3 regions of the Delftia sp. Cs1-4 genome follow, and region 1 is predicted to be linked to each of the others. Evidence: predicted binding sites of a transcription regulator. Region 1 holds the regulator's gene; each other region holds the start of a gene.

Region 1 (7,142 bases):
CTGACCACGCAGAACGCCATGGCCGGCCTGTGGCGGCGTGCCCAGGTGCTGCGCCGCATCTTCCGTCCGCGCGTGCTGATCTACTCGGCCGTGCTGATCGGCTTGAGCGTGGCCATGATCGTGAGCCTGGCGCTGCGCCAGTCGGTCAAGGTGGACGTGATCCGCGACCGCGCCTCGCTGTCGCGCATCGTGGCGGGCGGCAAGCTGGAGAATGTCTACCGCCTGCAGATCATGAATGCCACCGAGCAGGCCCAGCGCTACCGCATCAGCGCCCACGGCCTCGATGGGCTGGAGCTGGCGTCCGAGCAGGAAGTCGAGGTCGGCCCGGCCGAGACGCGCGGCATTGCGGCGCGCCTGCAGATTCCCTACGGTTCGGCCGAGCCGGGCTCGCACACCGTATTCTTCGATATCGATGCCGTGCATTCAGGCGCGGGACGCGCGTCCGAAAAGGCCGTCTTCCTGGTGCCCCGGTGATGTTCCTGGCAGGCGCGGCACGGTCCGCGCCTGCCGCCTGAAAGAAAGAGGTTTCCCATGTCTTCCAGTCCCGCAGTGTCCGCGCCCGCGCAGGCTCCCTCGCACCCCGACGCCGGCAAGCCCTGGTGGAAGTTCGGCCATGTCTGGCTGGTGGTGGCCGGCCCGGCGGCCGTGGTGGTCGCTGCCGTGATCACGGCCATCATCGCCATCAATGGCGCCGATCCCGTGATCGACCCCGACTACTACCGCAACGGCATCACGATCAACGAGCGTGCCGATGGCGTGCGCGAAGTGCCCAAGAGCATGGCGCCCGCCGTCACCGGCCGCAACCATGCGGCCACGCCCGCGCACGATCACCCCACGGACCGCTGATCGCCGTGCACCCCTGCAAGAGGCCGCAGTCGCGGCCTTTTTGCATGGCGGATCGCATCTCCGGCATGCGCGACGGGTGAGGGTTTCCTACAGGCGTGCAGGGCGCTGCGGGGCTTGGCGCCATGCGTTGGCGCGGCGCACAATGAAGGCGACCCCTCGACAGCACAAGGAGATCGCTGATGTTGGCCCAACGCTGGATGTGGATTGCCTGGCCTGCCTTTCTGGCAGCCGCCGTGATGGAGATGCTGGTTTTTGCCTTTGTGGACCCGCTGGAGCTGCATTGGCTCGGCGACCTGGGCTGGTCGCGCCAGGGCATCTACACGCTGGCCTTCTTCGCCTTCTGGGGCGTGACCATGCTCTCCAGCCTGATGACCACCATGCTGGGTCGCTCGGCCCGCGATCTCAATGACGGCGTGGTCTCCGAGCCCGACCCGGATCTGGCCATGCAGGGGCTGGGGCGGGACTGAGCGAGAGCCCGCCGCAATGAACAAGGCCCGCTGTCGCGGGCCTTGTTCATTGGCGGATGAATGCTTGCCGCCCTTGCAGCCTCACTGGCACTGCTGGCTGTTGACGATGCGCTTGAGCGCCTCCGTGTCCAGGATGCGCAGATGGCGCTGGCGCACCTCAATGATGTTGTCGTCCGCGAACTTGGAGAAGGTGCGGCTCACCGTCTCCAGCTTCAGGCCCAGGTAGCTGCCGATTTCCTCGCGCGTCATGCGCAGCACCAGTTCGGACTTGGAAAAGCCCCGCGCATGCAGGCGCTGCACCAGGTTGAGCACGAAGGCGGCCAGGCGCTCTTCTGCGCGCATGCTGCCCAGCAGCAGCATCACGCCGTGCTCGCGCACGATCTCGCGGCTCATGACCTTGTGCACATGGTTTTGCAGGGCCGTGACCTCGCGCGACAGGTCTTCCAGCTTGTCGAAGGGCATGACGCAGACTTCGGCGTCTTCCAGCGCGACGGCATCGCAGGTGTGGTGGTCGTTGACGATGCCGTCCAGGCCGATGATCTCGCCGGCCATCTGAAAGCCTGTGACCTGGTCGCGTCCGTCCTCGGTGGCCACGCAGGTCTTGAAGAAGCCGGTGCGGATGGCGTACAGCGAGGTGAATGTCTCGCCGTTGCGAAACAGCAGGCCTCCGCGCTTGACCTTGCGGCGCGTGGCCACGATGTCGTCGATGCGCTGCATCTGCTCGGCATCCAGGCCCATGGGCATGCACAGTTCGCGCAGGTTGCAGTTGGAGCAGGAGGCTTTGATGGTCTGAAGGTTCATGGAGTGATAAACATCAGCGGCACACAGCGTGCCGGCGGTGACCTCGTGGATTGCGATGAGTTGGATCAAATTGTCGCAGCAGTCCCTCAAACAACTCTTGATATGAGTCAAGGACATGACCGATGTGCTGCGGCACAGTCGAGGTATTAGAGGAAAAAACCCATGACCGCTGTCACCCCAGAGCTGCTGCGTCGCTTTGACGTACCGGGGCCCCGATACACCTCGTTCCCTACCGCCGACCGCTTTGTCGAGGCCTTTGGTGCAGAGGACTATATCCTGGCGCTGCAACAACGCAAATCGAGTACCGCAGCGCGTGCCATGCCTTTGTCGCTGTATGTGCACGTGCCCTTTTGCGAGTCGCTTTGCTACTACTGCGCCTGCAACAAGATCGTGACGCGTCACCATGATCGCGCTGCCGTCTACCTGGACTACCTGGCGCGCGAGATGGCCTTGCATACGGCCCATTGCGGCAAGGGCCAGGCCGTCAGCCAGCTGCACCTGGGCGGCGGCACGCCCACCTTCTTCTCCGACGACGAGCTGCGCACGCTGATGGGCCTGTTGCGCGAGCATTTCAAGCTGGAGCCGGGTGGCGAGTACTCCATCGAGGTCGATCCGCGCACCGTCAGCGTCGAGCGCCTGGCCGTGCTCAAGGAGCTGGGCTTCAACCGCCTGAGCTTCGGCGTGCAGGACTTCGACGAGCAGGTGCAGATCGCGGTGCACCGCGTGCAGCCGGCCGAGCAGGTGTTCGAGCTGGTGGCGGCCGCGCGGCAGCTGGGCTTTGCCTCCATCAACGTGGACCTGATCTACGGCCTGCCCAAGCAGACGCCCGAATCCTTCGAGCGCACGCTGGCCCAGGTCAACGCGCTGCGGCCCGACCGCATCGCGCTCTATGCCTATGCCCACCTGCCCGAGCGCTTCAAGCCGCAGCGGCGCATTGCGGCCGAGGATCTGCCCCAGGGGGCCGACAAGCTGGCCATGCTGTCGCGTTCCATCGCCGCGTTCATGGACGGTGGTTATGTCTATGTGGGCATGGACCACTTCGCCCTGCCGGAGGACTCGCTGGCCGTGGCCAAGCGCCAGGGCCGGCTGCACCGCAACTTCCAGGGCTACAGCACCCAGCCCGACTGCGACCTGATTGCGCTGGGCGTGTCGGCCATCGGCAAGGTGGGTGCCAGCTACAGCCAGAACGCCAAGACGCTGGAGGAGTACTACGACGCCATCGACGCCAGCCACCTGCCCGTGGTGCGGGGCCTGGCGCTGTCGCGCGACGACCTGGTGCGCCGCGCCGTCATCATGGCCATCATGTGCCAGGGCGCCGTGCTGTTCGAGCCCATGGAGCAGGCATGGCTGCTGGGCTTTCGCGAGTACTTCGCGCCCGAGATGGCGGCCCTGGAGGACCTGCAGGCCAAGGGCCTGGTGCAGATCAGCGACGAGGGCTTCCAGGTCACGCCCATGGGCTGGTACTTCGTGCGCGGCGTGGCCATGCTGTTTGACCGATATCTGCAGGCGGACAAGAACCGGGCGCGGTTTTCGAGGATCATCTAGGCCCCATGCTGTTGTCGCTCCTCTGGACCGCTTTGATCATGGGGCTCGTCGGCGGGCCCCATTGCCTTGCCATGTGCGCTGCGCCCTGCGGCGTGGTCACGGGCGGGGCGGGGCAGGGCGGCGGCTCGCAGGTGGTGGCCGTGCATGGATTGCAAAGCCGGCTGTGGCTGCGCACGGCGCTGTTCCACGGCGGCCGTCTGGCCGGTTATGCCAGCCTGGGCGCTGCCTCGGCCCTGGCCATGGAAAGCCTGTCCTGGCTCACCAGCCAGACCACGGCGCTGCAGCCGTTCTGGACACTGACCCATGTCGCCGTGATGGCCTGGGGCCTGGCCATGATGGTGCAGGCCCGCCAGCCCGCCTGGCTGGAGTCTGCCGGCCGCGCCGCCTGGCGGCGCGTGCAGCCCTGGGTATCGGCGCCGGGCGGCACGCTGGCGGCAGGCTATGCCTGGGCGCTCATGCCTTGCGGACTGCTGTATTCGGCCGTGCTGGTCGCCGCGCTCAGCGGCGGGCCGTTGCAGGGCGCGCTGGCCATGGCGGCCTTTGGCGTGGGCAGCGGGCTGTGGCTGGTGGCCGGCCCCTGGCTGTGGCGGCTGGGCCGGCAGCGCCTGAACGGCCTGCGCGCCGAATGGGGCACGCGCCTGGCCGGCCTGATGCTGGTGGGCGTGGCCGTCTGGGCGCTGTGGATGGACCTGATCTACAAGCCCAGCCTCTGGTGCCGTTGAGCAACAGCTGAGGCCAGACTTGGCACCTGGGGCCGCGGATTGGCTGCGAGGCCCTCAGAACTGGAGATAATGCCCGAATCATCGGCTTACATATTGCCGATTCCTTCAGCCTCGGGGCCGTTGCCGCGCGTGAACCATTCCGTCCTCATCGATATCCGAGACCTCCGTCCGGGCATGTTTGTCCAGCTCGATGTTGGGTGGCTGAACCATCCCTTTCCGGTCAGCAGCTTCAAGATCACCTCCAGCGCACAGATCCAGACCCTGAAATCCCTGGGCCTGGAGGTGGTGCGCTGTGTCCCGCACAAAAGCGACACCTGGCCCGCCGAGGTGCGCACCCCGCCGCCGCAGGAGCTGCCGCCCGTCGTGGTGGCCCCCGAGCCTGCACCCACCGAACCTGCGCCAGCACCGCTGCTGCTGTCCGTGCCCGACTGGCGCGGCCGGCTGGAGGACTGCAATGCGCGCTTTCAGAAGGTGGAGCGCGGCTATGTGGCCATAGAGACCACCATTGCCAGCGCGCCCGAGCAGGCGCGCATGCCCACCGAGGCCCTGGTCGATGGCTGCCTGGCCGAACTGGCGGGCCCGCAGGACGTGGCCATTCACCTGCTGTCCGATGGCGTGGGCAGCAGCCAGAGCGTGCATGCCGTCAACGTGACCGTGCTCAGCCTGCTGCTGGGCCGGGCCCTGGGCCTGCAGGAATCGCTGCTGCGCGACCTGGGCCTGGCGGCGCTGCTGCATGACGCGGGAAAGCCCGTGGCCGGTGTCGAAGGCATGCACGGCCTGGCCCTGGAGCCTTCCGTGCCCGACGCCCTGCGCGAGCGCTACGAGCGCCATGTGGGCGAATCCGTGGCCATTGCCATGCGCATGGGCCTGTCGGCCCAGGTCACCACGGCCATCGCCCAGCACCATGAATGGGCCGACGGCACGGGGTTCCCGCTGAGCCTGGTGGCCGAAGACATGGAACTCACGGGCCAGATCCTGGCCCTGGTCAACACCTACGATCGCCTGTGCAATCCCGGCGATGCACAGACGCCGCATACGCCGCACGAGGCCCTGTCCATGCTGTTCAGTCGGCTGCGCGACAAGTTCGCCGCGCCCGTGCTCAATGGCTTCATCCGCATGATGGGTGTGTTCCCCCCGGGCTCGGTGGTGGAGCTGACCGACGGGCGCCATGCCATGGTCATGTCCGTGAATGCATCACGCCCGCTCAAGCCCTCGGTGATGGTGCACGATGCCGGCGTGCCGGCCGCGCAGGCGCCCGTGCTGGCGCTGGAGCTGTTTCCCGAGCTGGGCATACGCCGGGGAGTGGCGCCCGCGCAGCTGCCGCGCGATGCGCTGGACTACCTGTCGCCGCGCCGGCGTGTCTGCTATTACTTTGAACGGGCGGTGGAGTTGGATCCACCGAAGGTGGCGTCTTGAACAAGCAAGCGCTCAACCGCGCCTGGCCCCGCCTGCTGGATGCACTGCAGGAGGCCCTGTGGCTGATCGATGCGCGCACCCTGAAGGTGCTGCGCGCCAACGCCGCCAGCGAATCCGTCACCGGCTATGAGGCCGATGCGGCCCCGGGCCTGCCCGTGCAGGTGCTGGCCGCCACGCCGCAGCAGCAGGCTTTCTGGAGCGATCCCTTCAACTGGCAGGCCGGAGCCCAGTTCATTGCCGAGGTGCGCCGCGCCGATGGCCAGCTGGCGCCCGTGGAGATGCGCGTGCGCGCGCTCGACGGCGAGGTGCTGCTGGTCAGCATGCTGGACCGGCGCGAGCAGGCCTTGCACGAGGCCGAGTTCGAGAGCCTGTTGGGCGAGCTGCGCGCCACGCTGGAGTCCGCGGCCGACGCCATCCTGGTCTGCGATCCCGATGGCCGCATCCGCGCCTTCAATCACCGCTTTGCCACGCTCTGGGGCATTCCCGAGGCGCTGCTGGTGCGCCGCAACGACGTGGCCATCCTCGACCACCTGGCCAGCCAGGTGCGCGATGCCGAATCCTATGCGCGCCAGTTGAAGCTGCTGTCGGCCCAGCCCCTGATGGAGGCGGCCGACGTGCTGGACCTGCGCGACGGACGCATCCTGGAGCGCCGCGCCGTGCCCCAGCTGCGCCGGGGCCTGCCCATGGGGCGGATCTTTTCCTTCCGCGACATCACGGCCGAGGCCCAGACCCAGGCGGGCCTGGAGCTGGCCGCGCGCGTCTTCGAGTCCAGCCTGGACGGCATCTTCATTGCCGACGGCTACATGGATGTGGCCCGCACCAACCCGGCCTGCGAACGCCTGCTGGGCGGCATGCCCGTGCAGGGGCGCACGGTGGAGTCGCTGTTCGAGGCCTCCGAAGGCCAGGCCGACACCCTGGGCGACCTGGCCCGCATCCAGTGGCACCAGGGCGGCTTCTGGGAGGGCGACCTGTGGCTGCGCCAGGCCGGCGGCGCGCGCTGCGCCGTGCGCCTGTCCTGGGTGCCGCTGCGCAACGCGCAGGGCGACGTGGTGCAGAGCATCGGCTTCATGCGCGACCTCACGCAGCAGCGCGTGGCCCAGCAGCGCATTGAACAGCTGGCCTACAGCGACGCGCTCACCGGCCTGCCCAACCGCCTGAACCTCACGGAGCGCGTGGATGCAGCCATCGAGGCCGCGCGCGCAGGCGGCACGGTGTTCAGCATCCTGTTCATCGACCTGGACCGCTTCAAGATCATCAACGACTCGCTGGGCCACCAGTTCGGGGATCGCGTGCTCAAGCTGGTCGCGCAGCGTCTGAGCGACTGCATGCGGCCCGTGGACATCCT
Region 2 (7,142 bases), 1.4 Mb from region 1:
CTGTGGCACTGGTGATCATGTTTGTGCCCTGGTAGGCGCGCATCGACGTCCCGCTCCCGCGCCCGCTCATGTCCGCAAGGGCATGAGAAAGCCCGCCATCTGGCGGGCTTTCGTTTTGGGGAATCGCTTGCCTCAGTGCGCGTGGTGCGCCGTGGGTGCTTGCGCCGGGGGGAGTTGGGCCAACTTCTGCGAGCAGTCGCTGCACACATGCCACGCGTGGAATTGGCGGGCTCCTGTGGCGGGTTTTTCCTGTTCGCACTGGATGCAGAAGACGGCGGGGGCCAGGTCCATGAGCCGGATCGGCTCTCGGCCTTTCTTGGGACTACGCATAGCTCTCCTTCAAAGTGTTGCTCCTCGGTATCCATTGGGCGCCGGGTTGGGAAAGGCCGGTCGTCAGCGGGCGCGCCATGGCGCAGCAGAAGCCAGCGCCATCGAGGGTGCGTGTTCAACTTACAGCCAAGCCGTCTCACGGTTGTGACTTCCGCATGACCGTGTGGGGAACGCGCCGCAGTGGTTTGACAGTGCAATTTGCGCAGTCTTAGAATTTGCCTCTTCCATTCCTGCGACCGCTGCGAGCCTGACATGAACCTGTGACGCCTTCGGACCCTAGTCCGACCGATCCCCCCGAAGCCCATTCCCGGCCCACGGCGGACGCCCGCGTCACCACCTGCATGCCCGTTGACTGCTCCGCGTTTTCTGAACGCAACCTCGCGTCGCCGTGCGGCCTCTTTATGAAAGAGTGCCCATGACAGAACCCATCGACATCCTTGCCCACAACACCGCCGCCTGGAACCTGCAGGCAGCGAAAGACTGCGACTGGTCGCGCCCGGTCGACAGCGCTGAAATAGCCCGGGCCCGTGCCGGAAGCTGGCAGGCGCGGCTCACGCCAGGCCCCTTGCCAGCGGGCTGGCTGGATGATGTGCGCGGCCTGCGCATCCTCTGCCTTGCCGGCGGCGGCGGCCAGCAGGGGCCCATTCTTGCGGCGGCGGGTGCGCAGGTCACCGTGTTCGATGCCTCTGCCGGGCAGCTTGCACAGGACCGCCATGTAGCGCAGCGCGAAGGCCTTGCGCTGACCTGCGTGCAGGGCGACATGCGCGATCTGGGCGTTTTTGCAGATGCCGGCTTCGATGTGATCTTTCATCCCATCTCCAACCTCTACGTGCCTGATGTGCGGCCCGTATGGCGTGAATGCGCGCGGGTGCTCGCGAAGGGTGGGCGCCTTCTGTCCAGCTTCTGGAATCCGGTGGTCTTCGTGGAAGACCGCGATCCCGCGTTGCGCGAGCAAGGGCTCATGCGGCCTGCGCGGCGCCTTCCGTATTCCGATGTGGTGGATTTGCCGCCCGCAGCGCTTGATGCCAAGCGGGAGCGCAATGAGGCGCTGGTGTTCGGCCATACGCTGGCCGATCAGATCGGCGGCCAGCTGGATGCGGGGTTGGTGCTGACGGGCTTTCATGAAGACTGGCAGCCCCATGCCCGTTTTGTGATCGAGAAGTTCGTGCCGACCTTCATTGCGACACGTTCGGTGAAACTCTGAAGGTGCTGCTGCCTGGCCTTGACGCCCTCAGGTCGGCCTTAGGTCTCCCTCAGGTCGCCCTCAGGTGCGCAAGGCCGGCGTCCAGGTCTGTTGCTGGGCGGGTTCGGTCACGGGCTGCGCCGGCTTCGGTCGGGGTGCCGGGCCCTTGGCCTGGGACGATGGCTGGGCCTGCCGTGCTTGCTCGGCGCCGGATTTGGCCAGCAGCATCATCACGGCCATGCAGATCAGCGTCAGCATGAGCACCACGCAGATGGGGCCCAGATCCACGGAGGCGATGTCCAGCCCCTTCAGCGACTGCCAGCGTTCTGAGCGTACTTCCAGCGGTTCTTCGGGATCGGCCATGGCACCTCCACTGCGTTGAGTGTGGACACATGCTAGGCGTAAGTGAGCATGCAAACAATATGGAGACTTCGCCAGGATGTGAGGGTATACAGCAGCCCGGGCTCGGTTGGCTTCACGCTTGAAGGCTCTTTCCGCTGCTGCCGTGTGACAGCTACTTGACCCACATCAACTGCACCGCCACGGCCAGGGCGATGGCCAGCAGCCCCAGCAGCACGGCCATTGCCACGACGGTGACCGCCCTGCGGCGCTTTGCCTTGCGTGGGTTGCGCAAACGGGGCGGGGTGGGAGGGGGCTGCGTGGCATCCAGGGCCGCAATTCTTGCCAGCCAGTCTTCGGCTGTGGGCAAGGTGGAAGTGGGCGATGCGCAGGGTGAGGCGGGGGGCGATGCGGGTGGTGAGACGGGCTTGCCACGGTTCATGGCCCCAGCTCCTGACGCATCTCTTCAAGCACCTGCACGGCGCCCTGGATTATGGCCAGCCTGTGCTGCAGCGCAGCCTTTTGGGCCTGCAGCCGGTCCAGCTGCTCGGCGACCAGCGCCTCGTCGGCCCGCAGCTTCTTCAGCCGCTCCTGTATGGCCTCCATTTCCGGGGCGCTCATCTGCCAATCCTCCAGCATCGAAGGGCGCCGAGCGTGGCCCGGACCCTTCTCACAATTCACACGAATGCCGGCAATTATCTGTGCGCCTTAGTGATTGGCTATGAATGAATTGACATAGATTGTCATCGACCGGCGCAGAAGGCCGAAGGCTGTGCAGTTGTTCAAAGCAGCCAGGTCCTGTTGGGCCGGTTGCCGTCGATTTCCACAAGTCCTGCGTCCTGCAGTATGGGCAGGATGTAGGTGATCACCACGGCCGCGTTGTCGTTGGCCTGTTTGGCCGCAAAGCCCAGAAAGCCGGGCCGGTGCTGGCTGGAGGCCACGATGCAGGGCCGCTCGGCGCCGTGATGCTCCTGGGCCAGATGGCGCAGCACGGCGCCGAAGGCTTCCCGCCTTATGCGCACCGTGTTGCCCTTGTGCGTTCTGACTTCCAGGCCGCTGTCGCTGCGGCGGATGACAGTGAAGGACGCGGTGCGTCCCTTGTCGGGCGTCTTCAGGGGCTTGTCCTGGGCGATGCCGTCCCAGAAGGCATTGAAATCGTTGTTGGAGAGCACGCGCACGAAAAAGAGGTCCATTGCCTGGAGGTTTTCTTGGACGTGGAGTCTCCCTGGCTTCGACTGGCCGAAGATGAGCAAATCTGAGCAGTTCCGCTCAATGCGCGAGAAATTTGAGGAAGATCCGGCCTTGCCGCGTTCTGACCTCGGTCCCTTCGATAAAGCCCATCAGTCTGGCCGAACCGTCCATGGAGTACAGCGCCGGTCCATCGATGCGGTAGATGGGCCTGGTCCCGCAACGGACGAATTCATCGCCTTCGACACGCCCGATTTCGTTTCCGTGCCCATCAAGCACAGTCCACGAGCCTCCTGCAATCATGGCCTCACCCGGCAGTTGCCGGTTCCCAAGTGAAACCACCAATCTAAGGAACGCGAGGTATCTGAATCTGAGCGAATCTGAGCAGTCGTGTAAAGCTGGGCCGCCGACGCCTTGGGCAGGGTCCTGTGGAAATTCGTGTGCGCCAGGCCCAAGCCGCATCGCACCGGCCAAAAGAAGCTGGCTGCGATCTAGGGGCACTGCATGCGTGGGCGATTGAGCGGTTCGCAGCCAAGTAGAATTGTTTCATATCAAAGACATGCTGCTCTGAAAGTTGCAGCGACCGGGCCCGCTTGGCGGGCCTTGTGCATGGGGCGCGGTCCCGCAGCCGGTATCTGGGTGCATGTCCTGATTCTCTGTAGGCCCGGCCTGCGATCCAATCTCGCGCATGGGGCTGAGCCTTCTCGTCAAATTGCTCTCATTTATGAAGATCTGCTGTCGCCAACCGGATGCGCCTGCGGCATTGCCTTTCGGCTTGCCCGGGGGCCATGCCGTGTGGTGCACGCCGCGCTGCGGAGGGCGGGCGTGAGCGAACAGGCGCTGTACGATCTGGCCCCCGTTCTGGAGCTGATGCTGCTGGGCCTGTTGCTGGCGCTGGGCCCCCTGGCCTGGGTGTGGCTGCGCAACCGCAGCGGCGGCTCGCTCAAGCGGCTGCAGGCGCTGTCGGTGCTCACGCTGTTCCTGACCTTCGATCTGGTGCTGTTCGGCGCCTTCACCCGCCTGACCGATTCCGGCCTGGGCTGCCCCGACTGGCCGGGCTGCTATGGCAGCGCCAGCCCCATGGGCGCCCGCGCGCAGATTGCTGAGGCCCAGGCCGCCATGCCCACCGGGCCGGTGACGCATGGCAAGGCATGGATAGAGATGGTCCACCGCTATCTGGCCACCACCGTCGGCGTGCTCATCATCGCCATGACCATCATGGCCTGGCGGCGCGCGCGGCGCCTGGGCAGGGCGGGTGGCGCAGGGGCCGAGCGTACAGGGGCGGAGGGCACAGGCGGTGCCCTGAGTCCGTGGTGGCCCACGCTGGCGCTGTTCTGGGTCTGCCTGCAGGGCGCCTTTGGCGCCTGGACCGTGACCATGAAGCTTTTTCCGGCCATCGTGACCCTGCACCTGCTGGGCGGCACGGGGCTGCTGGCCTTGCTGTGCGTGCCCGCCGTGGGGCTGAGCCGTGCTGCGCGTCAGCAAGGGGCGACCGTGATTTCACCCGCGCTGCGCGCGGGGCTGTGGCTGGGTCTTGCGCTGCTGGTGCTGCAGGTGGCGCTGGGCGGCTGGGTCAGCACCAACTATGCGGTGCTGGCCTGCAGCAGTTTCCCGACCTGCCAGGGCAGCTGGTGGCCGGCCATGGATTTTTCGCAGGCGCTGCAGATCTGGCGTCCGCTGGGCCTGCTGCAGGACGGCAGCAACATCAGCTTTGCGGGCCTCACGGCCATCCACTATCTGCACCGCCTGGCGGCCTATGTGGTGGTGGCTGCGCTGGCCGGGCTGTGGTGGCGTTTGGGTGAAGTGCCCGCACTGGCGTTGCAGCGCCGCGTGCTGGGTGCATTTTTGGTGCTGCAGGTGCTGACAGGCCTGTCGAACGTGGTGCTCGATTGGCCGCTGGTGGCCGCGGTGCTGCATACGGGCGGCGCAGCTGCGCTGGTGACCGTGATTGTTTGGTGCCTGGCGGCCAGCCGCCCGGGCGCACTGCGGGACGGTCTGCCGGTTGCCCGTGGAGAGATTGCATGAGTAAACAAGCTTCCCTGAGTGTCGAGCCCTCGCGCTGGACACAGTTCTATGCCCTGACCAAGCCGCGTGTGGTGCAACTGATCGTGTTCTGCGCACTGATCGGCATGGTGCTGGCCGTGCCGGGCTGGCCCAACGCCGACCAGTGGCTGCACATGGCGCTGGCCTGCCTGGGCATCTGGCTGGTGGCGGGCGCGGCGGCCGCCTTCAACTGCCTGGTGGAGCGCCATATCGATGCGCGCATGAAGCGCACCTCCTGGCGGCCCACGGCGCGCGGCGAGCTGAGCAGCCAGCAGGCGCTGGCCTTCTCGGCCATCCTGTGCACGCTGGGCGCGCTGGTGCTGCTGCTGTGCACCAACCCGCTGACCATGTGGCTGACGCTGGCCACCTTCGTGGGCTATGCCGTGATCTACACGGTGATCCTCAAGCCTGCCACGCCGCAGAACATCGTGATCGGCGGTGCCTCCGGTGCCATGCCGCCCGTGCTGGGCTGGGCCGCGATGACGGGCCAGGTCGGTCCCGAGGCGCTGATCCTGTTCCTCATCATCTTCCTGTGGACGCCGCCCCATTTCTGGGCGCTGGCGCTGTACCGCGTGGAAGACTACCGCCAGTCCGGCCTGCCCATGCTGCCCGTGACGCATGGCAGCGAGTACACGCGGCTGCAGATCCTGCTGTATACGGTGATCCTGTTTGCGGCCTGCATGCTGCCCTTCATGTACGGCATGAGCTCCTGGCTGTACCTGGTGGTGGCCGTGGTGCTGAGCGTGGGCTTCTGTGCCTATGCCTTTGCACTGTGGCGCAATTACTCGGACCAGCTGTCGCGCAAGACCTTCCGCTTCTCGCTGATCCACCTGAGCGTGCTGTTCCTGGCGCTGCTGATCGATCACTACCTCTGGCTGGGCTGATGGGTTGATGGCCCGAGGGCCATGGCCGCGCAATGAAAAACCGGGCCCTTGAGGCCCGGTTTGTCTTGGTGACTGCCGCCTTACTTGATCTGCCGCTTCTCCAGCTTGCGCGCCAGCGTGCGCCGGTGCATGCCCAGGCGGCGGGCGGCTTCGGAGATGTTGAAATCGCTCTCGGCCAGGGTTTCGTGGATGTGTTCCCACTCCAGCGTCTTGATGGAGGTGGGGTTGCGTGACAGTTCCACGTCGGTGCGGCCTTCGAGGCGGCCGAAGGCGGCCTCGATATCGTCGGTGTTGGAGGGCTTGGCCAGATAGTGGCATGCGCCTAGCTTGACCGCCTCCACGGCCGTGGCAATGCTGGCATAGCCTGTGAGCACGACGATCAGCGCCTCGGGGCTGTGCTGGTGCAGCATCTGCACGCAGCTCAGGCCCGACGCGTTGCCCGCCAGCTTGAGGTCCATGACGGCGTATTGCGGCGAGTGCGTCTGCAGCAGCTCGCGCACTTCCTCGGCGCTGGCGGCCTGCAGCACGCGGTAGCCGCGCCGCTCGAACGAGCGCGTCAGCGTGCGCGCAAAGGTCGCATCGTCTTCAACCAGCAGCAGGAGGCGGGAGCTGTCCATGGGCGATTCGGGTTCCTGTGGGCGCCGCTTCAGGCGCCGGGTTCAATGGCAATCGATGACAAGGGCAGGCGGATCTCCACCTCACTGCCCCGCGGCGGGGTGTTCCTCACCTGAACGCGTCCGCCCAGCGAGCGCGCCACGTTGAGCACCAGGAAGAGGCCCAGCCCCCGGCCCGGGCGCTCCGTCTTGGTGGAGATATGGCGCTGGCCCAGCTGTTCCAGCACGGCGGGAGCAAAGCCCGGTCCCTTGTCGCGCACCGTGATGCACAGCATGCCGGTGCGCACGGCCAGGTGCAGCGCCACATGGCGGGGGGAGGCTTCGGCCGCATTGTCGAGCACATTGCAAACCATTTGCTGCAACGCGGTATCGGAAAGAATGGGGAAGTCCTCGTCGGCCTGGACATAGTCGAAATGCTCCACGGCGTGGCGTGACTGCCAGTGCGCGACCACGCCGTCCATGAAGGCGCGCAGCGTGGTGGCCTGTGGCGCATCGGCGCGGGTCTCGCCGGCCGACATGAGCACGCTGGAGACGATGGACTTGCAGCGCAGCAGCTGCTGC
Region 3 (7,142 bases), 110 kb from region 1:
AGGCCGACATCGGCATCCTCAACCAGGGCAGCTACGGAGAGAAGATCCGCCTGCGCCCGTACCGGCGCGATCGCCTCATCGTCATCGTGCCCCAGGGCCATGCGCTGGTACGGCGGCGCTCGCTGCGGCTGGCTCAGGTGCTGGATCATGACCTGGTGGGCATGCACGCGGGCAGCGCGCTCAACCACCAGATCACGCGCGCCGCGGCCGACCTGGGCCTGCAGCCCCGGCTGCGCATGAAGGTCACGGGCTATGACGCGCTGTGCCTGATGGTGGCCTCGGGCCTGGGCGTCGGCATCCTGCCCGAAGGCAGCGCACGCCTGTACCTGGGCGCCCTGCCGCTGCGCTGCATTGCGCTGGACGAGCCCTGGGCCGAGCGCCAGCTGATGCTGTGCGTGCGCTCGCAAGAGGCACTGCCGCCAGTGGCGCAGTTGCTGGTCGAACACCTGTGCGAACCCTGATTCCCATGCTTGCCTTCAAACCCATCCCCCCGGCCCCTCTGCCAGAGCAGGCCGTTGCACGGACCTGGGACATCTTCTGCCAGGTCATAGACAACTTTGGCGACATCGGCGTGTGCTGGCGCGCGGCGGCCGACCTGGCTTCACGCGGCCAGCGCGTGCGGCTGTGGATGGACGACGCCAGCGCCCTGGCCTGGATGGCTCCCCGGCCCCACCCGGCCGGGCTCAGCGTGCACGGCTGGCCCACGCAGGCGCAGGACAACCCGCAGGCCGTGGGCGATGTGGTCATCGAGGCCTTCGGCTGCGAGATCCCGCCGCCCTTCCTGGCAGCCATCGCGCGCCGGGCACCGCTGTGGATCAACCTCGAATACCTGTCGGCAGAGGACTATGTGGAGCGCTGCCACCGCCTGCCCTCGCCGCTGATGTCGGGGCCGGCTGCGGGGTTGACGCGCTGGTTCTTCTACCCGGGCTTCACGGCCGCCACGGGCGGCCTGCTGCGCGAGCCGGACCTGGCCGCGCGCCAGGCAGCCTTTGCTTCCGAGGGCCGGCAGGCCTGGCGCACACGCCACGGCATAGGCACCGGCGATTGCGCCATCTCGCTGTTCTGCTACGAGCCCCCTGCCCTGCCTCAATGGCTGGCCCAACTGCATGCAGCGCCCCCTGCGCCGCGGGCCACGCATTTGCTGGTGACCCCGGGGCGCGCAGCCGCCGCCGTGCAACAGGCCATAGCAAGCGTGCCCGCCACGAAACAAGGCGCGGTGACCCGGCATGCGCTGCAGCCCTGCCCCCAACCTCAGTTCGATGAAATGCTCTGGGCCTGCGACCTGAACCTGGTGCGTGGCGAGGATTCGCTGGTACGTGCGCTGTGGGCGGGCCAGCCGCTGGTCTGGCACATCTATCCCCAGCACGACGACGCCCATCACGACAAGCTCGACGCCTTTCTTGACTGGCTGCAGGCACCGGCCAGCCTGCGCGCCTTCCACCATGCCTGGAACGGCATGGCACCGGCAAGCACCCTGCCCGCAATCACGCCTGCGCTGCTGCAGCAATGGCAGGAATGCGTGCAGGCGGCACGCCTGCGGCTGCTGCAACAGACCCCATTGATTGAGCAGCTACAAGCTTTCGTGACCGAAAAAAGCTAGAATGCACGTTTTGCCTCCCTGGAGGCGCCGCTGCGGGCGACCGCCAGCCGGCCGCCATCGACCAACCAGGGTTGCACCCGCCGCGGAACTGCGGCAGGCGCACCGTCCCAGCGACTTCGCTTGCCTGCCCTGTTGAGCGGCTCAACCTCAGCCAAGCAAGCTATGAAAATCGCTCAAGAAATCCGCGCCGGCAACGTGATCATGCACGGCAAGGACCCGATGATCGTCCTGAAGACCGAATACGCTCGCGGTGGCCGCGGCGCCGCCACCGTCCGCATGAAGCTCAAGTCCCTGCTGGGCAACATGGGCACCGAAGTCGTCTTCAAGGCCGACGACAAGATCGACAACGTGATCCTGGACAAGAAGGAGTGCACCTACTCCTACTTCGCCGATCCGATGTACGTGTGGATGGATGCCGACTTCAACCAGTACGAAGTGGAAGCCACCAACATGGGTGACGCCATCAACTACCTGGAAGACGGCATGGAAGCCGAAGTCGTGTTCTACGACGGCAAGGCCATCTCCTGCGAACTGCCCACTTCCGTGGAACGCGAAATCACCTGGACCGAACCCGCCGTCAAGGGCGACACATCGGGCAAGGTGCTCAAGCCTGCCAAGATTGCCACCGGCTTCGAAGTGCCCGTGCCCCTGTTCGTGAGCCAGGGCGACAAGATCGAAATCGACACCCGCACGGGCGAGTACCGCAAGCGCGTCTAAACAACGCCTGCAGTTCCCTCTGCGAAGCCCCTGGCAGTCTCTGCCAGGGGCTTTTTCTTTGGGCGCGCGGTATCCACGCAGGTATTTACCCGGATTTAATTGACTTGTGGATTTTACCCGGCTAATATCCTCCGCATGACTACCGACTCTTGCATGGCGGGCGCCGAGCCCGCACCCAGCTACACCATCTTCCAGGGCCATGGCCGTCTGCTCCAGGGGGACAGGCCTGCCGTCCTGCAGTTCCTGCAAAGCCATGAACAACAAGCGCAGGGCAGTGGATCGGCACCGCCGTTGTGGGTTTTCGACGACCACAGCGGCATGCGGCTGGACCTGGACTGGCGCAGCGAGCTGGCCTCAGCGCCTGCCCCCGCCGAAGCCGCCGCCCCGCGCAGCGTGGGCCGCCCCAAGCTGGGCGTGGTGGCACGCGAAGTCACCTTGCTGCCACGGCACTGGGAATGGCTGAACCGCCAGCCCGGCGGCGCCTCCGGCGCACTGCGCAGGCTGGTGGACGAGGCGCGCGGCAAGCACGCCGCACAGGATGCCGTGCGCGCCGCCACCGAAGCCGTCTACCGCTTCATGAGCGAGATGGCGGGCGACCTGCCCCATTTCGAGGACGCCAGCCGCGCCCTGTTTGCACGCCAGGCCGAAGCCTTCGCACAGCACACCGCCACCTGGCCCGAGGATGTGCGAAGCTATCTGCAGCAACTGGGCGGCCCCGTGTGGGCGGGCTCACCTGCGGCGCCAGCCCAGGACTGAAGACCTGACCCGGCCCGACCTCACTGCTTTTCTCGTCGCATTACCAGACACAACATGACGAAACCAACCGACCCCCTGCCCCAGGCCGCCGCGCCTGCCGCATCCAGCCACGGCGGGCCGCCCATTGCCGGCAGCCAGCCGTTGTGGCGCACCTTTCTGGTGTTCCTGGGCCCCATGGTGCTGGCCAACATCCTGCAATCGCTGTCGGGCACCATCAACAGCGTCTTCATTGGCCAGATGCTGGGCGTGCAGGCGCTGGCCGCCGTCGCGGCCTTCTTTCCGGTGATGTTCCTCTTCATCGCCTTCGTGATCGGCCTGGGCGCGGGCTCCTCGGTGCTGATCGGCCAGGCCTACGGCGCGCGCATGCATGACAAGCTGCGCGCGATTGCGGGCACGGCCATGTGCATAGGACTGCTGTTCGGCGCCATCGTGGCCCTGTTCGGCGGGCTGTTCACCGAGCCGCTGATGCGGTTGCTGGGCACGCCGCCCGACATCATGGAGCAGGCCACGCTGTACTCGCGCATCGTGCTGCTGGGCATGCCGGGGCTGTTCGTGTTCCTGCTGGCCACCTCGCTGCTGCGCGGCGTGGGCGACACGGTCTCGCCCATGCTGGCCCTGCTGATCTCCACGGGCACGGGCCTGGCCTGCACCCCGGCGCTGATCGCGGGCTGGGCCGGCCTGCCGCGCCTGGGCGTGGCCAGCGCGGGCGTGTCCATGATCCTGGGCTTCACACTGGCGCTGGCCTGGCTGGGCTGGCGGCTGCGCCGCATCGGCAGCCCGCTGGCACCCAATGCCGCGCTGTGGAAGGCCATGCGCATTGACCGGACCCTGCTCAAGAGCATCCTGCGCGTGGGCATTCCCACGGGCGTGCAGATGATTGCCTCGTCCATGGCCGGGCTGGTCGTCGTGTCGCTGGTCAACGGCTTCGGCTCCAGCGCCACGGCCGCCTATGGCGCGGTCAACCAGATCAACTCGTTTGCGCAGTTTCCCGTGATCTCGGTGGCCATCACGGCCTCCATCCTCGGAGCCCAGGCCATCGGCGCGGGACGCAGCGAGCGCCTGGGAGCCATCACGGCCACGGCCATCCGCATGAACCTGGCATTGGGCGCCGCCCTGGCCCTGATCGGCAGCCTGTTCGCACGGCCGCTGCTGGGCATGTTCATCACCGATGAGCAGGTGCTGGTGCTGGCCATCGAGCTGCTGTACATCGTGCTGTGGAGCGGCCTGCTGCTGGGCTGCTTCATCGCCCTGTCGTCCATCATGCGCGCCAGCGGCGATGTGGTCATTCCCACGGCCATCACCATCACGGTTCTCGCCGTGCTGGAGCTGCCCATGGCCTGGTGGCTGAGCCGCGGCTTCGGGCTGATGGGGATCTGGATGGCGCTTCCGCTGTCCTACACCCTGACGCTGTGCCTTCAGACCGCCTACTACAAGCTGGTCTGGAAGAAGCGCCCGATCCGCCGCATGGTGTAGGGCGTGCGCCATGCAAAACAGGCTTCCCGAGGGAAGCCTGTTTTTTTTTGGGGTGGGCAAGGCGTCAGGCGTTCAGGTCCAGCACCACGCGCCCTTCGATCTTGCCTTCATGCATGCGCGCGAAGATGTCGTTGATGTTCTCCAGCCGGTCGGTGGACACGGTGGCCTTGACCTTGCCCATGGCCGCGAAGTCCAGCGACTCCTGCAGGTCCAGCCGCGTGCCCACGATGGAGCCGCGCACCGTCACGCCGCTGAGCACCATGTTGAAGATGGGCAGCGGAAAGCTGCCGGGCGGCAGGCCGTTGAGCGACACCGTGCCGCCGCGCCGCACCATGCCCAGCGCCTGCTCGAAGGCCTTGGGCGATACCGCCGTCACCAGGGCGCCGTGTGCGCCGCCAATCTCCTTTTTCAGGTAGGCCGCAGGGTCCGTGGTCATGGCGTTGACCGTGACCTGTGCGCCCAGGCGCCTGGCCAGCGCCAGCTTGTCGTCATCCACGTCCACCGCCGCCACGTTCAGGCCCATGGCCTTGGCATATTGCACGGCCATGTGACCCAGGCCGCCGATGCCCGAGATCACCACCCAGTTGCCGGGCTTGGTGTCCGTGACCTTCAGGCCCTTGTAGACGGTGACGCCCGCGCACAGCACGGGTGCGATCTCGATGAGGTCCACGCTGCCCGGCAGCAGACCCACGAAGTTGGCATCGGCCAGCGCGTACTGCGCAAAGCCGCCGTTGACGGAGTAGCCGGTGTTCTTTTGCTGCTCGCACAGCGTCTCCCAGCCGCCCAGGCAATGCTCGCAATGGCCGCAGGCCGTGTAGAGCCAGGGAATGCCGACGCGGTCGCCCTCCTTCACATGGGTGACGCCCGCGCCCACGGCGGCCACATAGCCCACGCCTTCGTGGCCAGGGATGAAAGGCGGATTGGGCTTGACGGGCCAGTCGCCCTGAGCCGCATGCAGGTCGGTATGGCAGACGCCGCAGGCCTCGATCTTCACCAGCACATGGCCGGGATCGGGCCGGGGCACCGGGACTTCCTCGATGGTGAGCGGCTTGCCAAACTCCCGCACCACGGCGGCCTTCATGGTCCTGTTCATTCGCGCCATCCTTTCTTTGCGTCAAAGTAGGTACAGCATTTCAGCGAAGCGACCTGAACGCCTTGATCAAAATCAGGCCTTGGACCATCAAGGACAAAAAAAGCGGGCAAGGAAAACCTTGCCCGCTTTTCAGGGATGCGAATGCAGGCCTTACACAGGCTGGCCCACCAGGTCGTGGCCCTGCGTGCCCACGATGCGCGCCTTCACGAAGTCGCCCACCTTGTAGGTCTTGCTGGCCTTCTCGGGCGGCAGCAGGTGCACCAGGCCGTCGATCTCGGGCGCATCGGCATAGCTGCGGCCCACGCCACCCTTCTTGCCCAGGCCCACGGACTTGTCCACCAGCACCTGCATGGTCTGGCCCACGCGCTTTTGCAGGCGCGCAGTGGAAACCTCTTCGGCCACGGCCATGAAGCGCGCACGGCGCTCCTCACGCACTTCCAGGGGCAGCATGCCGGGAATCTCGTTGGCGGCAGCGCCTTCGACCGGGCTGTAGGCAAAGCAGCCCGCGCGGTCGATCTGCGCCTCGCGCAGGAACTGCAGCAGGTGCTCGAACTCCTGCTCGGTCTCGCCGGGGAATCCCGCGATGAAGGTGGAACGGATCACCAGATCCGGGCAGATCTCGCGCCAGCGCTGCAGGCGCTCCAGGTTCCTCTCGCCGTTGGCGGGGCGCTTCATGCGCTTCAAGACATCGGGATGGCTGTGCTGGAAGGGCACGTCCAGATAGGGCAGCACGCGGCCCGTGGCCATGAACGGAATGATCTCGTCCACGCTGGGGTACGGATAGACATAGTGCAGGCGCACCCAGGCGCCATAGGGCTCGGCGATCTCGGCCAGCGTCTGCACCAGTTCGAGCATGCGCGTCTTGACCGGTTTTCCGTCCCAGAAGCCCGTGCGGTACTTCACGTCCACGCCATAGGCCGAGGTGTCCTGGCTGATCACCAGCAGCTCCTTGACGCCACCCTCGAACAGCGCACGCGCCTCCTTGAGCACATCGCCCACGGGACGCGAAACCAGGTCGCCGCGCATGGAGGGAATGATGCAGAAGGTGCAGCGGTGGTTGCAGCCCTCGGAAATCTTCAGGTAGGCGTAGTGCCTGGGCGTGAGCTTGATGCCCGCCTCGCCAAAGGCGCCCGGCACCAGGTCGATGAAGGGATCGTGCGGCTTGGGCAGATGGGTGTGGACGGCGTTCATCACCTCCTGCGTGGCGTGCGGCCCGGTCACGGCCAGCACGCTGGGGTGCACTTCCTGGATCAGGTTGCCGCCGTCCTTGCCCGCCTTGGCGCCCAGGCAGCCCGTGACGATGACCTTGCCGTTCTCGGCCAGCGCCTCGCCAATGGTGTCCAGGCTCTCGCGCACGGCGTCATCGATGAAGCCGCAGGTGTTGACGATCACCAGATCAGCGCCCTCGAAGGTCTTGGAGGTCTGGTAGCCCTCGGCGCTGAGCTGGGTAAGGATGAGTTCGGAGTCCGTGAGTGCCTTGGGGCACCCGAGGGAGACCATACC

The links. Region 1 encodes FNR, which switches genes on or off when oxygen is low (the NO sensors DNR and NnrR bind a similar motif). Its sites were predicted from a motif close to TTGATNNNNATCAA; they were not measured.
Region 2: a site for FNR is predicted at 3,582-3,595, ahead of DELCS14_RS13680 (COX15/CtaA family protein). Genes of this name have one in related genera too.
Region 3: a site for FNR is predicted at 5,702-5,715, ahead of adhP (alcohol dehydrogenase AdhP). Genes of this name have one in related genera too.

The regions. Positions count from the first base shown of each region.
Region 1 is NC_015563.1:4,481,411-4,488,552, reverse strand. It holds gene ccoG (cytochrome c oxidase accessory protein CcoG) at 1-474, shown strand, start outside; gene DELCS14_RS19625 (FixH family protein) at 532-846, shown strand; gene DELCS14_RS19620 (hypothetical protein) at 1,026-1,313, shown strand; gene fnr (fumarate/nitrate reduction transcriptional regulator Fnr) at 1,395-2,114, opposite strand; gene hemN (oxygen-independent coproporphyrinogen III oxidase) at 2,277-3,659, shown strand; gene DELCS14_RS19605 (sulfite exporter TauE/SafE family protein) at 3,665-4,381, shown strand; gene DELCS14_RS19600 (HD-GYP domain-containing protein) at 4,451-5,797, shown strand; gene DELCS14_RS19595 (bifunctional diguanylate cyclase/phosphodiesterase) at 5,794-7,142, shown strand, end outside.
Region 2 is NC_015563.1:3,086,909-3,094,050, forward strand. It holds gene DELCS14_RS30985 (hypothetical protein) at 1-35, shown strand, start outside; gene DELCS14_RS13650 (class I SAM-dependent methyltransferase) at 746-1,534, shown strand; gene DELCS14_RS13655 (hypothetical protein) at 1,595-1,876, opposite strand; gene DELCS14_RS13660 (hypothetical protein) at 2,028-2,294, opposite strand; gene DELCS14_RS13665 (hypothetical protein) at 2,291-2,473, opposite strand; gene DELCS14_RS13670 (hypothetical protein) at 2,635-3,045, opposite strand; gene DELCS14_RS30990 (hypothetical protein) at 3,098-3,376, shown strand; gene DELCS14_RS13680 (COX15/CtaA family protein) at 3,866-5,065, shown strand; gene cyoE (heme o synthase) at 5,062-5,967, shown strand; gene DELCS14_RS13690 (response regulator transcription factor) at 6,048-6,584, opposite strand; gene DELCS14_RS13695 (ATP-binding protein) at 6,614-7,142, opposite strand, start outside.
Region 3 is NC_015563.1:4,373,429-4,380,570, forward strand. It holds gene DELCS14_RS19065 (LysR family transcriptional regulator) at 1-461, shown strand, start outside; gene earP (elongation factor P maturation arginine rhamnosyltransferase EarP) at 467-1,600, shown strand; gene efp (elongation factor P) at 1,763-2,317, shown strand; gene DELCS14_RS19080 (DUF2239 family protein) at 2,471-3,073, shown strand; gene DELCS14_RS19085 (MATE family efflux transporter) at 3,128-4,546, shown strand; gene adhP (alcohol dehydrogenase AdhP) at 4,611-5,639, opposite strand; gene rimO (30S ribosomal protein S12 methylthiotransferase RimO) at 5,790-7,142, opposite strand, start outside.